Regions from separate parts of the Chryseobacterium sp. CBTAP 102 genome, predicted to be linked through region 1. Evidence: riboswitches for the same ligand, from Rfam matches in the RefSeq annotation. Region 1 holds a riboswitch; the other holds the start of a gene.
The links. A riboswitch is a leader RNA that binds a small molecule or an ion and turns the genes downstream of it on or off. The one in region 1 is predicted to bind thiamine pyrophosphate.
Positions count from the first base shown of each region.

Region 1 (8,218 bases):
TTCATTTTTTGTTCAAATAATCCCGTTTCCATACTCTTCTGATTTATAATTAATTAACAAAACATACACAAATATACATTTTATATTTTAATTATAAAATAACTATACTACAACTATATGATAAACATAAGTTAAAATTTTGATTTTCATTATTTATTGGTATATTTGATTTCTATTTTCAAGATATGGCAACCTATGAAAGTGTAATCAAGATCACCGGAGCGGTGGGAGATCTGGTATTTTATACTCTGAATGGCAAAAATGTGGTTCGGAAGAAAAGCGGGTTCAATAAAGCTGCCTTTAAAAAAAATCCTTCGTATGAGAAAGTGAGACAGAACAGTTCTGAATTCGGCCACTGTTCCAGAATGGGGAAAATTATCAGGAAAAGCCTGGAAGTATATATTAAAGAAGCAGGTGATCCCCTCCTCTACCAGAAGTTTGCAAAGGTAATGACGATCATTAAAGATTTAGATACACTTTCTGAAAGAGGAAAAAGAACGGTTGAAAATGGTTTAAAGACTGAAGAAGGAAGAAAAATTCTGAGAGAATTTCAATGGGGTGCAATTAATAATCTTTCTGATGGTGTAACAATGAAAGATCATGTTCTGTATAAAAATGATCATTGTACATCAGACCATGGAGTGATTTTAACTTTAAAACTGGATTCTGAAAATTATAGTATCGAAAGTAGTAAGGAAATAATCCGCTGGAATCAGCAACAAGATAAGTCTTTTAAAAAATACTTTTCCGATGATGATCTTTTGCTCTATTTTGTAACATTAAAGAATGAAAATGACAAGGTTACCCATATAGGATTTGTTTAAATAAAAAAAGTCTGCAGTAGATTCTGCAGACTTTCTTGTTTTATTTCTTTTCTCCTTTCCAGCTTCCTGATATTGCAGGTGTTGGAAGTGAGTTGGACCAATTTCCGTTTCCTTTTTTTTCTTTCGTTAACGTTCCTTTGAAATCTCCTTGTGAAGGAAGCCCTACTCTGGCGTTAAGATCTCCTGTCTCACTTAAATTTCCGGTAATACTGTAGTTTTCATTATTCACATCGGAATGCATTGTCCCTACTACTTTGCCGCTCTCATCTACCACAAAATTCCAAACTCCTTTATCTGCTCCTTCATAAGAACCAGACCATGTTCCTACATAATCATAAATAGTATCATCATCAGAGCTGCACCCGATAAATAAAAACGCTGTTAATAAAAGTAAAAAAAGTTTCTTCATAGTTTCAGTAGTTTTATAACCTAAATCCTGTTATTCTCCTGCGCTTTCTTCCTAAAAATCCAGTTACAGAGAATGTTTCTTAATATTTATTATTTTTTTGTTCCGTGCAAATCTACTAATTTTTTTATTCAGATTATCTGAATTTTAATCAGCACCCAATATGTTTATTAAAAAACAACATATTTTGGCTAAAATACAAATATTTTTCAAACAAATACAAGGTATATAAATTTGACTTATTATAAAAATATGGTTAAAAAATAATAGTAATAAGCTCAATATTCGTTTATAATTATATCAATATTAGATTTAAAGCTATTTTTATTTCTACTTTAAAGATATTTCTTACCTTAGTGAAAAAATAAACTTTTAAAAAATTACATGAAAACAAAAACACTATTTTTAGCAGCATTTGTTATTTGTAGCAGCTCAAAAGCACAAGTTGGGATTAATACATCTACTCCGAGCCATACTTTGGATGTAAATGGCCTGGTAAGAGTAAGAGGACTTTCAAATGCTGAAAAAAAAATTGTTGCAGCAGATGCACAGGGAGTTTTAACTCTTATTTCTCCAGAAGAAATTTTTGCGCCAAAGGCTATACTAAACACATCAACCTCTTCCAATGAACAAAGATCCACTGTATACGAAGGAAAATGCTTTCAACCTGGTGACAATGCTTCTTCCTGTACTGTTTCTGTAAACCATTACTCCTCTTGTGCAGGGTTCACCAATCCTGTAGATACTCAAATTATTGTGGGACAAGGTATCAATACCGGCAACGGACAGTTCCTAGGCACCTGGACTGCCCGATATGTTGATAATAAAGGTTTTACCGGCACAGCTCCTGTTGCTAACCAAACGGCACCTGACTATCCCAGAATCTCATATCCAAGTACCAATACAGCCAACTACCTAGGAAACGGAAACTTTGCTGGTCAATGTAATACAGATCTGGTAACTACTATTAACCAGAGTACCGGAGATATAAAAGTAGAGTCTGTAAAGCGAAGCATGTACGCACACCTTGTATACCTTATTAATATTGCCCGCTCCAGATCTTTATAATAGTTGATATTTGATTTCAAAAAGACAGCCCCAATATTTTCATTGCGGCTGTTTTTATTTTTTTCAAATCCAGTTTATTCGGTTGGAATTCCTGGAGGAAGTAAAAAGAACTATAAAACTATAAAAGGTTAGCCCTAATTAAGGGGCTATTGTTTAATACTGCTTTTTCTTTTCAGAAAATTAAAATCATAGAAGAAAAAATAAATGCATCAAAAAGATCCAATAGAAAACGTTCAACCGAGAGACTAAAAAAATTGATAATGTCTCCGTTACTATTTTCCGGGGTTTTATGAAATTTTGAAAATCTTCGGGCGCTTCTCTGTTCTGTAATAGTACTATCCCATAGAAGTAATCTTCCCGTATAGAGTTACATGATTGTAATATAATTTCACACAAGAATAGGATTAATTGAGAAGTTATTCAATTGAAAATGGTTACTTTTACTGCGCTGAGCGTATTTCCCCTTTAATTCAATTCAATAAAAACTACAAAATATTTGTAAATATCAATTAAATACTTACTTTTGTACCACTTTAAAATAAAGACGGGGGATTGGCGCAGTTGGCTAGCGCGTTTGACTGGCAGTCAAAAGGTCACGGGTTCGAATCCCGTATTCTCCACAAAAGAGCTGTAACACATTGAATTACAGCTCTTTTTTTTATCAAAGTTTGTTTTTTTAAATTCTACAATTCCAATAGTATAAAAAAAGCATAGAGTTTATCTCTTTTAATCCTGTGATCAAGCTTTGTCTGCAAGGGATGAACTTTGAAGAGAAAGAAATATCTGTAAAGCTGCTTATTGCAGAACCAAAAGAAAATTTCGAAAATCATCCCAATGTTACAGATAAAAAATTTCCTGGAAACCCAAGGCAGTCTTATCGTTCTCAGGTGCCTTTGAAAATGACCAGAGAAATCACCCGACTTTAGCAGAAATATTCACTGCTCAGAAAGAAAAATCAAGAGCATCAGCAGAAGGTCTGAAATTGGAATGCATTGCCGCTGTAAAATAGTCACAGAACACCTGATAAACTGCAGAATAAGGATCTGTAGCACGGATTCCAAGCTGTGTATAAGCAGTAAGGATATGATGGGATAATTTGTGGACCAGCTCTACCCCATATTCATGAATCTCGTTTTGTTTATCCTCTGAAATTTCTTTCTGATCATCAAGTATATTTTCTACTTCTCTGGCAATATATAATACTTTATCCAAATTCTTTTCAACAGATTCTGCAAAATTTTTGAAATTGATCCCAGGACGAATACATTCTGCTTCTTCAATAAAATGAGAAGCCATTCCCAGATAATTGACCAATAGCGTCAGATCCGCAAAAACCCGAAAAGGAATACTGTCCAGAATATCATTCGTGAAAAAAGTATCATAAACAAAACTGTAATCTTCGCTTACAATGACATTTTCAATGGTGAACGAATAGGTTCCGCTGGCTTTCATCCCCATAGACTTCCAGTTGGGGATAATCTGAGCCTGCTCCTTTGGGACAATGAATGAGTGAATAATCTCCTTACCGTCTTTATCCATTATAGGTTTCCCGTTTTCCGTAACCTTGGCATTTAATGTAAAATGGGTCAGATGAGGTGCTCCTGTTGCAAAATTCCATAAACCGTTTATCAAATAGTTGCCGTTATCTTTTTTTTCTGCAGTTCCGCCAATCATTCCGCTTCCGCCAAAGCAGGTTTCAAAATGGGTAAAGAGTAACTGAGCTACTTCTGGTTTGATATTTCTGGAAAAATAATTCGCTCCTGCACAAAGCGTCAGCATCCAGCCGAAACTTCCATCGGTTTCAGCCCAGCCAAATAATGCTTTAAGTCCTTCTTCAAAACGATAGCCGAGTCCTCCATATTTTTTGGGAATCCATATTTTAAGTAATCCTTCCTCATGAATATATTGTATTACCTCATCAGAAATTAGAGAAGCTCCATGAAGTTCGTGTCTGATCTCTTTACTACTCAGCATTGGCTTTGGATTTAATAATTTTCTGCCATTCTATATATCCGGAAATTGCTACTAAAAATAAAAACGACGTTAAAACAGCATATAGATATAATTCTTTATGAATCATCAAAGGGATGGAAATGATATTACTGACATTCAGTATCACCCAGTTTTCAATTTTTCTTCTTGCCATGAGCCACATTCCTGCCCAGGCAAAAGCACTCACCAGAGAATCCCAAACAGGAACATCCGAATCGGTAAAATAAGTAAGAAAAGACCAGAATAAGATAAACGTTCCCAGAACAATTCCTCCTGTAATCCATTTTTCTGTGGTGGTGGTAATGGAGATTTCCATTTCGGATTTCTGTTTCCCGAATTTCCAGTACAGCCATCCGTACATACTCATAATCAGATAATAAAGATTTAAGGTAAATTCAGCATAAAGCTTTGAAGTAAGCATCACATACAGCGTAAGCAGAATGCCTGCAATTCCGAAAAGATAGTTGTTGACATTGTTTTTACGGGCCAGTAAAACCTGAATGACTGAAAATAAGACTCCAAACCATTCCGGTAAGGTAATTTGTTTTAAAATGTCCTGCATCATATTAATTATTAGAAATCAAATGATGAGATGATAAATAATCAATCCCTACACCGGCATTATCCGGATCAGGTGTGGAAGTATATTCCTGGGTATCATCTCAGCCACTTTTATCTGTAGCACCCCATTGTTGGGGCAAAGGTGCAGTTTTTTTGTGGAAAAAGAAAGGACTTCAGTCTTTTTATTTTGAAATGGAATATCCTAACTCATCCATTACAATAAGTATTTTATTCTTTACAAACTAACCGGAATGTAAGATTAATACGCTCCTTCATAGAGATTACAGACTTAGCAATCCTATGTTCCCAGTTTTCCTGAAGATCTCCTTTCATAATCAATAATGAACCGTGAGGAAGCGGCAGGCTGTATTTACTCTGATGATGGTCTTTTTTCCTGAAATCAAAGTTTCTGGTGTGCCCTAAACTTACTGATGCAATCACAGGACGTTTTCCGTATCTGCTTTCTTTATCTCTGTGCCAGGCAACAGAATCATTATGATCTCTGTAAAGATTCAGCAATACAGAATTGAACTTATAACCGAATGTTTCTTCTATCCTTTCTTTTAAAGAAAAAAGTTCAGGAGTCCAGAGGTTATTGTCTACTTCACCATTTCCTGATGGATAATCCGTTTTAGGATCACCATACCAGGCTGTTAAGCGTGGTGTAAGAACTGTTTTATCATACATTTTCTGAGTACGCTGTTTCCAGGGTACTGTTTCAAGCAGATGGTTTTTAAGATCATCCGCTTCATCCTGATTCAGAAAATGCGCTTTGTATTCCAGAAGCTCTTTCGGAAATTCATATAAATCTTCTGAATGGAACAAACTGAGCTGAGTCATTTTTTATTTATTTAAATAAAAGAAAGGCTTATGTTATTTGAGTAAATAATTTTGATACAAATAATATCTGCAAATATATAAATAATGATACAAAATAAATCAAACTCTAAATATCATTAGAAAAAAATACTTTCTGGTAGACTTTCAGATGAATTGCATCATTATTTTTATTCGTTAAAAACAATACTCTTTTTTGCATAATTCACTTTTATAACAAATTGTAAATTAAAGATCTGAAATAATTAATATGCTCAAAAAAATCAGTAATAATGCATTATACACATACAATAGGAAATCACTTCGTTAAGATTTAATACTTAATTCAAAAATAATTATTCATCTTTGCAGCCTTAAATTCAAAAACGCTAGTTTATTTCATGAGCATTATTTTTAAAAAGCGACTAATTATAGCGCTTGTATTACCTACGGCAGCCTTATATTATGGGCAGAGTACGAAGGATTCTTTAGAGAAATCTAAATCTATTGATGAGGTGATGTTGGTGGGTAGAAACCTTTCCCAAACAGCCAAAGAAAGAAAAACTCCTGTTGCAGTTTCCAATATTAAGGCAGCAGAAATTCAGGAAAAACTGGGAAACAGAGAATTTCCTGAAATTATGAAGTCTACCCCATCCGTTTACGTTACCAAAGTAGGTGGAGGATTCGGAGACAGCAGAATTAACATGAGAGGCTTTGACGGGGCAAATATTGCAGTGATTATCAACGGGCAGCCGGTGAATGACATGCAGGGAGGTACGGTGTATTGGTCAAACTGGACAGGATTGGCTGATATTGCAAGCAATATTCAGATCCAGAGAGGTTTGGGAGCTTCTAAATTTGTTGTTCCTTCTGTAGGAGGAACCATCAATATTGTAACCAAAGCTACGGATTCTGAGCAGAAAGCAATGATTAAAGGAGAAGTTGGTAATGACAACTACTCCAGAATATCTGCAATGTATTCTTCCGGTTTAAAAAACAAATGGGGAACAACCGTATTACTTTCCCGGTGGCAAGGTGACGGATACATCAATGGAACAAAAGGAGAAGGTTACTCATGGTTTTTCTCTACAGGGTTTAAGCCTAATGAAAAGCATGCGTTCAATTTAATCGCTACCGGAGCACCACAGGTACATGATACGAGAAGATCTTCAGCAACCGGAGCAAACGTAGCAACGCTGCAACAGTTTGAAACCTACGGAAGAAGATACAATCCTCAAACAGGAATGCTGAATGGCTCTCAATTCAATTTAGCACCTAACTTCTATCATAAGCCTATTGCATCCCTGAACTGGGACTGGACGATGAATGACAATCTGAAGTTATCTACCGTTCTTTATGGCTCATGGGGACGTGGCGGCGGAGGAACAGGACTTAATGGTTCTATCAAAAATGCAGCCGGACAAACCATGAACTTCATGAATTATGGCGCTGGCGGAGATGGTACCATCAACTGGGATATGATTTATCGTTATAACAGAGGCGGTATGGTAACCGATTATAATGGAAATAACTTCCAGAAATCTACCTTTACAGCACCTGCTGGCTCTCCTGGTGATTATAACGGACAGTATGTATCTACCCTTAACGGAACCAGCGGTATCGTGAGAAAGCAAAGTATCAATGCTCATGACTGGTATGGTGTGATTGCAGATCTTAATTATAAAAAAAATAACTGGACTTTTAACGGAGGTATTGATCTTAAAACATACAAAGGAGCATTATATGATATTGTAACTGACATGTTAGGATCAGATGCATTATTTGTTACTGGTACAGCCAATGCTCCAAAAGGTTACTATATCAATCAAACCGTAAAACCGGAACCGCTTACCAAGCTAAAAGATGCTCAGAAGGTATCTATCCACAACGAAGGTCTGGTAAAATGGGCCGGGATCTATGGAATGGTAGAATACAGCTCTGAAAAACTAAGTGCATCTGTTCAGGGGTCTGTTTCTGAGCAATATTACAAGAGAAGAGACTATATGTTATATACTCCCGGAAATCAGGAGACAAAATGGTATCACAAAACAGGTTATATTGTAAAAGGAGGTGCGAATTATAATATAGATGATCACCATAATGTATTTTTCAATACAGGGGTAATTTCAAGACAGCCGTTATTCAACGCTTTATTCCCTTCAAACCAGAATATTTATAACGATGCAAAGAATGAAAGAATCTTCTCTGTGGAATTGGGATATGGTTTCAAATCGCGTTATATCGATGTGAATATCAACGCTTACAGAACACAGTGGGACGACCGGTTTATTTCCAGAACGTTCAATGCTACGGCAGCAGATGTTGCTAAATTCTCCCAGCTAAGTCTTGGAAATGCTTATTTCTACAATGCACTGAATGTAGGCCAGCTCCACCAGGGAATCGAGCTGGAAGCAAAGGCAAGACCTTTGGCTAACCTTAGACTGAGAGGAATGGTATCATTGGGTAACTGGAAGTATAAAGGAAATGCCAACTTCAACATCCTTGATGTTCAGAACAACCAGGAAATCACAGGAGCTACAGGAACAATCAA
Region 1 covers NZ_QICX01000001.1:208,855-217,072, reverse strand. The annotation lists gene C8D70_RS00965 (C40 family peptidase) at 1-32, opposite strand, end outside; gene C8D70_RS00960 (hypothetical protein) at 186-824, shown strand; gene C8D70_RS00955 (hypothetical protein) at 865-1,233, opposite strand; gene C8D70_RS00950 (hypothetical protein) at 1,615-2,298, shown strand; tRNA gene C8D70_RS00945 (tRNA-Ala) at 2,845-2,918, shown strand; gene C8D70_RS00940 (NAD(+)--rifampin ADP-ribosyltransferase) at 3,009-3,224, shown strand; gene C8D70_RS00935 (hypothetical protein) at 3,241-4,272, opposite strand; gene pnuC (nicotinamide riboside transporter PnuC) at 4,262-4,855, opposite strand; TPP riboswitch at 4,881-4,989, opposite strand; gene C8D70_RS00925 (alpha-ketoglutarate-dependent dioxygenase AlkB family protein) at 5,080-5,691, opposite strand; gene C8D70_RS00920 (TonB-dependent receptor) at 6,069-8,218, shown strand, end outside.

Region 2 (8,218 bases), on a different contig from region 1:
TTCCTACATTACTTTGTTTTAATGCTCCTGCATCATTAAGTCCGTCTCCAAGCATTGCTACTTTTAAGTGCTGATCCTGAAGGGATTTGATGTAGTTTAGCTTATCTTCCGGGCTTTGATTAAAGGACATTCCTTTGTAGTTTGGAATAAGCTCTTTAAGCTGGTTTTCTTCTGAGGAATTGTCTCCGCTCAGGATAAATATTTTGTAGTGGGTAAGCTTTGTGAAAAGCTCTCTCAGTTTCGGACGATACTCATTCTTAAAGATAAATTTACCTAAGTATTCTCCATTTTTGCTGATGTAAACTGCTGTTTCGAGATTTTTAGGCTCCTGGTTGTTGTAGCGGGCAGATCCGATTTTATAGAGATTTCCTCTTATGCTGGCTTCATATCCTTTCCCTGAAATTTCAACAAATTTCTCTACAGGGAAATACTCATCTTTCACTTCAATGAATTCGTACAATGATTTTGAAAGCGGGTGGTTGGAGTTCTTCAATAACGTCTTAATGTTCAGAGTATCAAATTCGTTGATCTCAGATCCTTCGTACTTGATATTGGATTTTTTCCTGTGAGTGATCGTTCCTGTTTTATCGAAAACAATTGTATCAAGTCTCGCGATTTTTTCAATCGTTAAAGTATCTTTTACATAAAACTTGTTTCGGCCTAAAATCCTCATAATGTGTCCAAAAGTGAACGGAGCAGACAGGGCAAGTGCACAGGGACATGCAATGATCAGAATGGCAGAAATAACCTGGAACATCTTCTCTAAATCAATAAATGCCCAATAAATTCCTGCAACAAGAGCAATGCCTAAAATGATGAATGTGAAATATTTACTGATGTTGTTTGTTAACGTGTCAAGCCCGGTTTCATGTTTTTTGAATGCTTCTTTATTCCAAAGCTGAGTAAGGTAACTCTGGTCTACATCTTTGATAACTTCCAGTTCCAGAGACGATCCTATCTGCTTTCCTCCGGCAAAAATCTTATCACCAGGCTGTTTGCTGATGCTTTCACTTTCTCCGGTGATGAAACTGTTGTCAATGTTTCCCTCTCCGTTGATCAGGATCGCATCTACGGGGATAATTTCCTGATTTCTTACCAGGATTCTATCACCTACTTTTATTTCAGACAATAGAATATTGTCCTGTTTTCCTTCGAAATCAACTTTCGTTACTGCAATCGGGTAGAAAGATTTGTAATCCCGGTCATAGGATAGGGCGCTGTACGTTCTTTTTTGGAAAATTTTCCCAAGAAGCATGAAGAATAATAACCCGCAAAGAGTATCGAAATATCCTGGACCATAATCTGTTACCACTTCGTAGATACTTCTTCCGTAGAGAACAAAAATTCCCAAGACAATCGGAACATCAATGTTGACGATCTTATTTTTTAAACCGTACCATGCGGATTTATAATAATCTGATGCTGAATAAAATACAACAGGTGTTGCCAAAAGGAATATCAAGGTTCTGAATAATCCCTTATAATGGTCCATCCAATAATCTTCTCCACCTATGTACTCAGGAAAGGCAAGGAACATTCCGTTACCAAAAGCAAAAGCAGCGATGGCAAACTTTACCAATAAAGATTTGTCAAGATGATCTTCATTTTTATCGGCAGTTTCAAGGCTGATAACGGGCTTATATCCTAGATTCGTTAAAAATTTAGCTAGTTCGCTTAATTTCATGTCGTTATGATTGAATGAAATCTGTAAGGTCTTTCTTGTGAAATTAACCTGCGAATATTTAATATGCTTATTTAACGTATGAAGGCTTTCCAATAGCCAGATACACGAAGAACAGTGAATGACAGGGATTTTGAAGGTGACAAGACTGGTGTTTCCTTCAGAAAAATCAGTCACTTTTTCAAAGATTTCCGGTGTGTCCAGGTAATCAAATTGAGAAGAATTTTCATCATTCGGACGAATTCCCGCTCCTTTATTAAGCTCATAGAAGTTGCCTAAATGATTTAAATTTAGAATCTCGTAAACAGACTTACATCCGTTACAGCAGAAAGTCTTTTCATCAAATAAAATTCTCTCTTTTTCTATCCCTTGACCACAATGAAAACAGTTCTCGCTCACCCCATAAAATATTGAACTACAAAATTATAACAAATTTTTTTGTTTATCGCGTTAAAAAGTTCTATTTTTGTGATAAATATCATATAAAATGCCGCAGGAACAACAGATAGCAATTGAAGAGAGGTTCGCCAGAGTTTTTAATGATAAATCATTTAAAGAAAGACTTTCTAGCGCAGATTTTGAAAAATATATTAATGGCAAAAAGAAACTGAGTTTTCAGAAACATGATACCATTTTCGAGGATGGCGAAACTCCGAAAGGAGTGTTTGTTCTGGAGAAAGGTGCTGCCAAACTTTCGAAATCAGGTGCGTTCGGTAAGGATCAGATTTTAAGATTTATCAAAGAAGGAGATATCATCGGCTATCGTTCTTTGCTTTGCGGGGAAAACTTCCAGGCCAAAGCAGAAGCCATGACAGATATTGAATGTGTATTCTTACCTGCGGATATCTTTATGTATCTGCTTGAAGTAGATCCACAGCTGTCTTTCGTAATGCTTCAGAAAATCTCCTACGAATTAGGAGAATCTTCCAATACCATTACTTTCCTTGCTCAGAAAACGGTAAGAGAAAGACTGGCAGAAATTCTTTTGCTGCTGGAACAGAAACTGGGTGTAGATCCTGAAGGCTTTATTAAGATCTCATTAACGAGAGAAGAAATTGCCAATATTATCGGTACTGCTACAGAAAGTGCCATCCGTCTGATCTCCGAATTCAAACAGGACAGTCTGATTGAAGTTGACGGAAGAAATATCAAGATTTTAAATCACGACAAACTCATGAAACTCGGTCACGTAGTTTTATAAATCATACAAAAAACTTAAGTCGGCTCAAGGCCGACTTTTTAACTTTTAAAAATAGATAAATTATGTCTGTTCACTCTGAAATTAAAAAAGTTACGACTGAAACCTTGCGTAAAATGAAATTCGACAAGGAAAAAATAACAATGCTTACCGCCTATGATTTTACCACTGCAAAGATGGTAGATGCAGGTGGAGTAGATGCTATTTTGATTGGAGACTCTGCAGCGAATGTCATGGCTGGTTTTGAAACTACATTGCCTATTACACTGGATCAAATGATCTATCATGCTCAAAGTGTGGTAAGAGGAACCGACAGAGCTTTGGTGGTAGCAGATTTACCTTTCGGAACTTATCAGAGTAATCCTGAAAAAGCATTGGAATCTGCGGTAAGAATGATGAAGGAAGGTGGAGCGCATGCGGTGAAAATTGAAGGTGGAAAAGAAATCTCCAAGTCTATCAAAAAGATCATCAATGCTGGAATTCCGGTAATGGGACATTTGGGATTAACCCCACAGTCTATCTATAAATTCGGAACGTATAAAGTAAGAGCAAAGGAAGAGGCAGAAGCTGAAAAACTGATTGCTGATGCTCAGCTTTTGGAAGAATTAGGCTGTTTTTCTGTAGTACTGGAAAAAATACCTGCGGAATTGGCGAAAAAAGTAACTGAAAGTATTTCTATTCCTACTATCGGAATCGGTGCCGGAGCAGAGTGTGACGGGCAGGTTTTGGTGTATCATGATATGGTAGGAATGAACAAAGGCTTCAGCCCGAAATTCTTAAGAAGATATCTTGACCTTTATACAGAAATTACAGGAGCAGTTTCTCAATATGTGAAAGATGTGAAAAGTGTAGAGTTTCCCAACGAAAACGAAAGCTATTAATCTATGCAGAATCAACAATCTATTCAGGGAATATTATCTATTGCAGCACTGATTTGTCTTGCTGTAGGATGGTTTAATTTATTCTCTCCGGAAATCAATCATTTACTTTCAAGAAAAGTATTTTATGTGCTGATAGGAGCGAGCTTCTTTATTCAGGCTCCGCTGCTTACGAATAAGAATTTTGTTTATGCTATGTATGCTGCAGCAGCTATCTGTGTATTCGGAGCATTTATTCCGGAAGGCTCAAAACTTTCGGCTGTAAAAACCGTGGGGCTTTTGGCGGGAATTATCCTGTCATTATCCAACAGAAGAAGATAGACTGAAAAAGTATGAAGGAGCAGATTATATATGAAGACAACCATCTTCTGGTGATTAATAAAAAGGTGGGTCAGCTTGTACAGGGCGATAAAACAGGCGATGAATCACTATTAGAATCTATCAAGAATTTTATAAAAATAAGAGATGCTAAGCCGGGAAATGTTTTTCTCGGCTTGGTTCATCGTATAGACCGCCCAACCTCCGGGCTGGTAATCTATGCAAAAACTTCCAAAGCGCTTTCCCGTTTGACACAGATGGTGAAAAATCGTGAAGTGAAAAAGACATACTGGGCAGTTGTGGGAAAAGAAATGATTCCTCAAAGCCAGAGACTGGTTCATTATTTAAAGAAAAACGAAAAGAATAATAAAGCCATTGTTTTTTCTAAAGCTACCGAAGGAGCAAAAGAAGCGATCTTAACTTATAATGTGATTAAGACTCTTGATAATTACCTACTTCTTGAAATTGATCTTGAAACCGGAAGACATCATCAGATAAGAGCGCAATTATCCAAAACAGGAATTCCGATCAAAGGAGATCTGAAATATGGAGCACCACGTTCCAACCCTGACGGAGGAATCAATCTTCATGCAAGAAAACTGGAATTTATTCATCCTGTAACCAAAGAAAATATTGAAATCATAGCTCCTGTTCCGCAGAATGATGCGATCTGGAGAGCTTGTGAAGAATAAATAATAAAAATCTTAAAACGATCAATATAAAATAAAGTCTGTCTCAATTTGAGGCAGACTTTTTACAATACCAGATTTCGAAGGTAGTTTCAAAAAATTTTGCTTATTACAAAATAATGTCTAACTTCGTTGCCAACTTTAGGGGTGTCTGTTACCAACAGACTGAGACTTTACCCTTTGAACCTGATCTGGATCATACCAGCGTAGGGAAAAGTAGATGACTTTTGCTGTACATTCTATTGTACAATAATGGCCATTCCTAAAGTATATGTAAAATATTAGGAATGGAACTTATAATCAACCACACCCGAAAAACATTTGATGTACTTCCCGAAAACCTGGAAGCATTATTGGCTATTGAGTTACCCGGAAATAAGAAAGGTATTGCTGTAGCTCTCAACAATCGCATTATTCCCCTCTCAGTCTGGGCGGAAACCATCCTCAATAACAACGATTCAATTTTAATCATTACTGCCACTCAGGGCGGTTAATTCTCATATTTAATACCCAAAACTTATGGCTCACTCCATTACATGTTCGCCATTTCCGAACTCAAAGAAAATCTATGTTGAAGGAACATTACATCCTATCAATGTAGCCATGCGTGAAATACAGCTTAGTCCGACCAAATTGACCAATGGCGGCTTTGAATATAATGCTCCGGTAACGATTTATGACACTTCAGGTCCTTATACCGACGAAAATGCGGTTATTGATATTCAGAAAGGGCTTCCAAGAATCAGAGAACAATGGATTCTGGATAGAAATGATGTGAATATCTTAGACGGAATTACTTCTGAATACGGGAAAGCCCGTTTGGCAGATCCGCGTCTTGATGAATTAAGATTTTCTTATGATCATAAACCTAAAGTAGCACAGGAAGGAAAAGAAGTTACACAGCTTTATTATGCAAAACAGGGAATCATTACTCCGGAAATGGAATATGTGGCGATCAGGGAAAATCAAAGAATAGAACAGCTTGATTCTGTATCTAAAGAAATGGCTTTTCAACATCCCGGGCACAGCTTTGGAGCCAATACTCCGAAAAGCAAGATCACTCCTGAATTTGTAAGGGACGAAATAGCTGCCGGAAGAGCCATCATTCCCAATAATATCAACCATCCGGAAAGTGAACCGATGATCATCGGAAGAAACTTTCTGGTGAAAATCAATGCCAATATTGGCAACAGTGCCGTTTCATCCAGTATTGAAGAAGAAGTAGAAAAAGCGGTATGGGCCTGCCGATGGGGCGCTGATACCATTATGGATCTTTCAACCGGAAAAAATATTCACGAAACAAGAGAGTGGATCATCAGAAACAGTCCGGTTCCTATTGGTACGGTTCCTATTTATCAGGCCCTGGAAAAAGTGAAAGGTGTTCCCGAAGACCTGACGTGGGAAATCTTCAGAGATACCCTTATTGAACAGGCAGAGCAGGGAGTTTCCTATTTCACGATCCATGCCGGAGTTCTGTTGAGATATATCCATTTAACAGCAAAAAGAGTGACCGGAATTGTTTCCAGAGGAGGATCTATTATGGCAAAATGGTGTTTATTCCATCATAAAGAAAGTTTCTTATACACTCATTTTGAGGAGATTTGCGAGATCATGAAGAAGTATGACGTAGCTTTCTCTTTAGGAGATGGTCTTCGTCCCGGATCTATTGCAGATGCTAATGATGCCGCTCAGTTTGCAGAACTGGAAACTTTAGGTGAACTCACCAAAATTGCATGGAAGCACAATGTACAGGTAATGATTGAAGGACCAGGCCATGTTCCGATGCACATGATCAAAGAAAATATGGAAAAGCAATTGGAAGAATGCCATGAAGCTCCTTTCTATACTTTAGGGCCGTTAACAACGGATATTGCTCCAGGTTATGATCATATTACTTCAGGAATCGGGGCAGCGATGATTGGTTGGTTTGGTTGTGCCATGCTTTGCTATGTAACACCGAAAGAACATTTAGGTCTTCCGAATAAAGATGATGTAAAAGTTGGAGTAATCACTTATAAACTGGCTGCCCACGCAGCGGATTTAGCAAAAGGTCATCCGGGCGCACAGTACAGAGACAACGCATTAAGTAAAGCCAGGTTTGAATTCAGATGGGAAGATCAGTTTAACCTTTCATTAGATCCAGAGACAGCAAGAGCTTATCATGATGAAACATTACCGGCGGAAGGTGCGAAAATTGCCCATTTCTGTTCCATGTGCGGACCGAAATTCTGTTCCATGAAAATTACACAGGAAATTCGTGAATCTGCGGAACAGGGTATGCTGGATAAATCACAGGAATTTATTGAAAAAGGGAAAGAAATCTATATATGATCATCGTTATCACTCCTGAATTGATTATGCCCAGCGAAACTGATAGTATTAACCAAATGTTTCAGGAAGGTCTTGATCTGCTTCACATCCGTAAACCATGGATCAGCCGGAATGAAATGACTGAATTCATCACGCAGATTGATGAAGTTTTTCGTTCACAGTTAGTGCTGAATACGCATTACGACCTGGGGAAGGAATTTACTATTTCAAGATTTCATTTCAGGGAGATTGATCGAAAGGAAGGAACATATAAAACTTTTGCGGAAGAAAATATGATTTCAACTTCGGTACACGATATCGCAACGTACAATACTTTGGAAAAAGAATGGGAATATGCTTTCATAAGTCCGTTCTTTCCAAGTATATCCAAAAAAGGGTATGGATTGAACTCAACCATTAAAGAAGAGATAAAACATCGGAACAATCAGGACGCAAAATTGATTGCTCTTGGAGGAATTAATCAGGATAATATCCATGAAGTTTTCGAAGCAGGAGCAGATGGAGTGGCCTTATTAGGTGCTGTCTGGGAAAGTGAAGAACCCTTAAAAGTATTCAAAAAATGCAGGAACGTCCTTATGTCATAAGTATCGCAGGCTTCGACCCAAGTGGAGGAGCAGGCTTGTTATCAGACAGTAAAACCTTCGAGCAATCAAAGGTAATGGGACTGGGAGTATGTACAGCATTGACGTTGCAAACCGCTTCCAAATGCTTGAACTTAGAATGGCGGCCTATAGATGAAATCACTGAAGCGATTCAGGTGCTGATGGATAATTATTCCGTTTCAGCCGTGAAAATTGGAATTGTGAAAGATGCAGAATTTCTAAGTAAGATTGTAGAAACGGTTAAAGAAAGCGATTCTGAAGTAAAAATCGTTTGGGATCCCGTTCTGAAAAGCACTTCCGAATTCACATTTTTTGATCCTGAAACACTTCCTCAATTGAAAAATATGATTAATAAGTTGAGTTTAATAACTCCCAATTATAATGAATACAACGTTTTAAAGCAGTATCATCTTTTACCGGATACGTATGAATGTTCATTATTAATCAAAGGAGGGCATAGTGAAGATCGTTTAGGAACAGATACTTTAGTTGAAAATGGAAAAGAAACCCTTTTAGTTCCG
Region 2 covers NZ_QICX01000009.1:74,577-82,794, forward strand. The annotation lists gene C8D70_RS13535 (heavy metal translocating P-type ATPase) at 1-2,080, opposite strand, end outside; gene C8D70_RS13540 (Crp/Fnr family transcriptional regulator) at 2,169-2,882, shown strand; gene panB (3-methyl-2-oxobutanoate hydroxymethyltransferase) at 2,945-3,760, shown strand; gene C8D70_RS13550 (hypothetical protein) at 3,764-4,078, shown strand; gene C8D70_RS13555 (RluA family pseudouridine synthase) at 4,090-4,767, shown strand; TPP riboswitch at 4,898-4,994, shown strand; gene thiS (sulfur carrier protein ThiS) at 5,052-5,258, shown strand; gene thiC (phosphomethylpyrimidine synthase ThiC) at 5,284-7,095, shown strand; gene C8D70_RS13570 (thiamine phosphate synthase) at 7,092-7,679, shown strand; gene C8D70_RS13575 (hydroxymethylpyrimidine/phosphomethylpyrimidine kinase) at 7,655-8,218, shown strand, end outside.
Region 2: another riboswitch for thiamine pyrophosphate. It lies ahead of thiS (sulfur carrier protein ThiS); the one in region 1 lies ahead of pnuC (nicotinamide riboside transporter PnuC).